2 regions of the Paenibacillus sp. CAA11 genome follow, and region 2 is predicted to be linked to the other one. Evidence: riboswitches for the same ligand, from Rfam matches in the RefSeq annotation. Region 2 holds a riboswitch; the other holds the start of a gene.
What was found. Region 2 has a riboswitch for S-adenosylmethionine ahead of metA (homoserine O-acetyltransferase MetA). Riboswitches for the same ligand answer to the same signal wherever they lie in the genome.
Positions count from the first base shown of each region.

Region 1: it holds a riboswitch for S-adenosylmethionine, as region 2 does, so the genes downstream of both, DCC85_RS17915 (methionine ABC transporter ATP-binding protein) here and metA (homoserine O-acetyltransferase MetA) in region 2, are expected to answer to the same signal.

Region 1 covers NZ_CP028922.1:3,830,330-3,832,798, forward strand. The annotation lists gene DCC85_RS17915 (methionine ABC transporter ATP-binding protein) at 1-803, opposite strand, end outside; SAM riboswitch class I at 922-1,081, opposite strand; gene DCC85_RS17920 (Cthe_2314 family HEPN domain-containing protein) at 1,193-1,906, opposite strand; gene DCC85_RS17925 (UbiD family decarboxylase) at 2,012-2,469, opposite strand, start outside.
Region 2 covers NZ_CP028922.1:1,465,795-1,468,263, forward strand. The annotation lists gene corA (magnesium/cobalt transporter CorA) at 1-106, opposite strand, end outside; SAM riboswitch class I at 592-717, shown strand; gene metA (homoserine O-acetyltransferase MetA) at 856-1,791, shown strand; gene DCC85_RS06845 (aminotransferase class I/II-fold pyridoxal phosphate-dependent enzyme) at 1,811-2,469, shown strand, end outside.

The DNA.
Region 1 (2,469 bases), 2.4 Mb from region 2:
GTAATCTTCACGGCGCGGGCGCCGGATTTAGCGGCCTTCAAGGCCTGCTTGAGCGAATCGCCGCTGATGGACTCGCGGAAGGCAAATTCCCGGGTTACCGGATGCTGCGGCTTCAGGAAAACCTCAGCCACTGGGCCTTCTTCAACAATTCCGCCCTGATGGATAACCGCTACCCGGTCGCAGATGCTCTGAATAACATGCATTTCATGGGTAATGAGCATGATGGTAAGCCCTAACTTTCGGTTAATATCCAGCAGCAGCCTCAGAATTGAGTCCGTGGTCTGCGGATCAAGTGCCGAAGTGGCTTCATCACAGAGCAGCACATCAGGGTCACTCGCTAGCGCACGGGCAATGCCGACACGCTGCTTCTGTCCGCCCGACAATTGAGACGGGTACTTCTTGCTGTGAGCCTCAAGTCCAACCAGAGCCAGCAGCTCCTCCACCTTCGCCTTGATCTTAGCTTTATCCGTACCGATCAGGGTCAGGGGAAATGCGATATTATCATAGACCGTTGCCGACGATAACAAGTTAAAGTGCTGAAAGATCATGCCGATTTTATGCCGTTGCTTCTGCAGCTGACGTTTGCCAAGGGAGGTCAGATTCACACCGCCTACCCAAACCTCTCCTTCAGTTGGACGTTCAAGCAAATTCACACAGCGGATAAGAGTACTCTTGCCCGCACCCGAATGCCCAATGACTCCGAAGATTTCTCCCTTTTTTACAGAGAGATTCAATCCGGACAAGGCGGTTGTTATTTTCTGCTTGCTGCCGTAGATCTTGGTGATTCCTTTTAATTCAATCAACCCAACATTCCCTCCTGTCTTCTAATACACGTTTTTAAGCTCATCTGCACGTCTCTTTATCATATAAAAAGAGCCCTCGGCAGAATTCCAAGGGCTCTATGCATGTAAGAGCTATACCTTCTCATCTGCCAGAATACATGATCATGTACTCTGAGGAATTAGCACCATGTCACTCGGGTAACTTATAAAGGGTCTCCTGCTTACTTGGACCATTTAATAGCCACCGAATCGGTTGCCGGGCTTCATCGGGCCTTTCCCTCCGCCTCTCTGGATAAGAAATATGAAATTATAAGAAAATAAATGTTATGTTTTCATAACTTGAAGATAGACTTAGTATAGAGACTCTCACATAGTTTGTCAAAGGGAAATTTTGCCCTTGGCAAATTAAATTACGGTTTGGCTTTTCGCCAATTTTTATTTGTATAATCAAATACGGTAAATACGGTGCTGAACACCATTTCGCAGCCATCTGCCAGGTCCTTGAGATGCTTGTCTAGGTCCTCCAGCTCGATCTTGCCATGCAGGGTTCGGTGGCGCTGCCAGAGATCGTCCTGCATTTCCGAGTTCATGTAATGAATCTCCGTATTTCTGCGGCGGCGCAATAGCCCAAGCGGCTCTTTATACTTTTCCTTCAGGTCACTCAGCTTATTTCCAAGCTCAAGGTGCACTTTCAAGTAACGAAACTGGCGCAGCACGGTAAAATAAGAAAAGTGCGGCTTGACCTTGGCCGTGTTCAGCTCGTATAGATCGTTCAGCAAAGTTCCGAGCTTGTCCAATAGCGAGAACAATCGTATAAAACCATCTTTATAAAAATACACATACCGGGCATAATCGCTTTTCTCCTGCGGCTGCATTTCATCAATATAGTCGGTCGTCACCTTTTTTCTGAAAAAAGCGGCAGCATACGCACTCTGCTCCAGCTCATCAATCGAGGAAATCAGCCCCCGTGTCCAAATCTCCAGGCGGCGGTAATCATGGGTAGGATCATCGTTCTTATCCATTTCCCGCTCCAGCTTATGCAGCGTCTCTACCATGGCGTTCATCGCGTCCTGAAGCAGTCCCTCATTCTCTCTAGGCGGTTCTCCCAGCAGCGTTCGCAGCATCCCTATCCCTCGCTTTGTGTATGATCTATAAGCTGATATGCCGCGGTTGTAAGCTATGCTGCGATATCAGACCTCTTGGCTTATTTTTCGTTTGTACTCTAAAGTTTACCCTTGAAAATAGGTTTTCCAACGTTCATCCACCAATTTCACAATATCCTCACGCGGGAACAGCTCATCCGGGTATCCCGGTTTCATGCGGGCATCAATCACCAGCGGCAGGCTGTAAGCCAGATGGTGCTGGCGGACCTCAGCCCCAGAATAAATATCGGTCGCCGGGTTGAACCGCGTGAAGACCGTCCAGAGGAACTTATTCGTACTTGCTGCTACCTCGGCTGCGTCGTCCACGAGCACAACCAGCGGCCAGGCTGTTCCCCGTTCACGCAGACGGGAGAGTACACGGGATGCAAGCTCTGGCTCGCGCTCATAGGAGGCTCCGGATACCACCAGGCAGCCCTCGATGAACGGAGCGATCTTATCGATCTCCGCAATGTCGCCTTCATCATAGTGTACAGGCAGCTCGCGAACCGGATCACCGACACCGATCAGGATCGCCTTGCTGCCGT
Region 2 (2,469 bases):
CCACATCCGCATCAATCCAGTAGAAGCCTTCGGATGGCGCATTCAGTGTGAGTTCAACATCTTCTACCGGGGTAAAGACCCCTGCGTTTACATGCCGGATTTTCATCTGGTTTCACTCCTTTGCCTGTCCGAGGACAGGGCTATGCTCTTAGGAAAGCACAGGGGAAACCCAGCAGCCTCCGGTCTTTGCTGCTACTGTAACCTATTGTAAGCAAGGATGCACCGTAGAACGAAAGAGTCCCCTGCCTTCGTCCCGAGCAAGCTGCTGAGATTTTCCCTGTGCTGTTGTATATCTGGGGACTTGCTCTGCGGACTAGAGTCGCCTTCCATTCTTAGTTTCACCTCGTTATGCTCAGTTTTAGACACCAGTATAGTATAACGCCGGATCCTGGCGGTTATCAAGATAAATTGGCAGCAGGGACGGCTTAAGTGGAGCAATAGATGGAACAATATATGGAAGGCGGTAAAGGATGGTGCAAATGCGGGTGGAAATTAGGCCCAGCGCTTGACGGGCAGATGCTCATGCTTTAAAGTATTGATTAAATCAAGATATAGGCTTTGTAATATTTAATCCTAATTTCATACAGCGAAATCTTATCAAGAGCAGGTGGAGGGACTAGCCCGATGATACCCGGCAACCGGCGAGCAATCGCACGGTGCTAATTCTTGCAGGACATTTAAGCGAAGTGCTCGCTTAAAGTCTCTGAGAGATGAGAGAGGCGCATATAAGTGTAATCAATGACCTTTCTCGATAGCTTCGGGAAGGGTCATTTTGTTATTTACACATGCCAACACTTGTTTGCAGGCCCTTTTCATACTGGATTTTCGCAAACTTTGCAAAGGAGTGAGCCCAGCTTGCCAATTAAGATTCCTGATCATTTGCCCGCCAAAGAAGTGCTGGTCGGCGAGAATATTTTTGTTATGGATGAGAGCAGAGCCTACAGGCAGGACATTCGCCCATTACGTATCGCCATCCTGAATTTGATGCCTACGAAAGAGACTACAGAATCCCAGCTTCTACGGTTGATCGGCAATACGCCGCTTCAGGTTGAGTTTACTCTGCTGCATCCAAGATCCCACATTTCCAAGAATACCTCGCAGGAGCATCTTGAGACGTTCTATAAGACGTTCGATGAAGTCAAGCACCGTCGTTATGACGGGATGATCATTACCGGGGCACCCGTTGAGCAGCTTGAGTTCGAGGAAGTAAACTACTGGAATGAAATTCAGGAGATCTTTAACTGGAGCAAGTCGCATGTCACCTCGACCATTCACATTTGCTGGGCCTCCCAGGCAGGGCTTTATCATCATTTTGGCGTGCCGAAGGTACCGCTTGAAGAAAAATGCTTCGGGGTGTTCTCCCATAGAGTCAACATCCCAAATACGAAGTTGCTTCGGGGATTTGACGAGCTGTTCTATGTTCCGCATTCCCGCCACACGGAGGTGCGGCGCGAAGATATCGAGAGGGTGCCTGAGCTGGATATTCTGGCAGAGTCGGAAGAGGCGGGCGTCTACCTGGTTGCAACCCGGGACGGCAAACAGATATTTGTTACAGGCCATGCGGAGTATGACCCACTGTCGCTCAAATGGGAATACGACCGGGATGCAGCCAAAGGGCTGGATGTTAAGCTTCCGCTTCATTATTATCCTAACGATGATCCGACGCAAACGCCTCCATCGGTATGGAGAGCACACGCAAACTTATTATTTTCCAATTGGCTAAATTATTATGTGTATCAAGAGACACCTTACGATATCGACGAGCTGGCTGAGTTCGTCTATGAAATATAGCGAGGAGATGGGCTTAACAATGGCAGAGGACAAACTTCGTATAGAGAGCAGATTGGCACAAATCGGTTCGGTCAGTGAGCCTGTTACAGGAGCGATAAATTATCCGATTTATCAGGCAACGGCGTTCAGGCATCCAAGACTAGGGCAGAGCACTGGCTTTGATTATGCTAGGACGAAGAGTCCTACGCGTACTATTCTGGAGGAGGCGGCCGCCGAGCTAGAATCGGGTGATGCAGGCTTTGCCTGCAGCTCAGGGATGGCTGCTTTGCAGATCGTCTTTACCTTATTCGCCTCGGGAGATCATCTGATTGTCTCACTGGATCTGTATGGGGGGACCTATCGCTTGCTGGAGAGAATTCTCTCGAAGTATGGAGTTACTGCTTCTTATGTGGATACGAATGATTTGGAGGCACTTGAAGCATCAAGACAGCCGAATACCAAGGCAGTATTCATAGAAACGCCGACCAATCCGCTTATGATGATCACAGATATAGCGGCAGTAAGCGCTTGGGCCAAGAAGCATGGGTTACTTACAATTGTAGATAACACCTTGCTTACTCCATTCTTTCAACGTCCGCTAGAGCTTGGAGCCGACATTGTTGTGCACAGTGCTACCAAGTATTTAGGCGGTCATAATGATGTGCTGGCAGGACTTATTGTCACCAAAGGCAAAGAGCT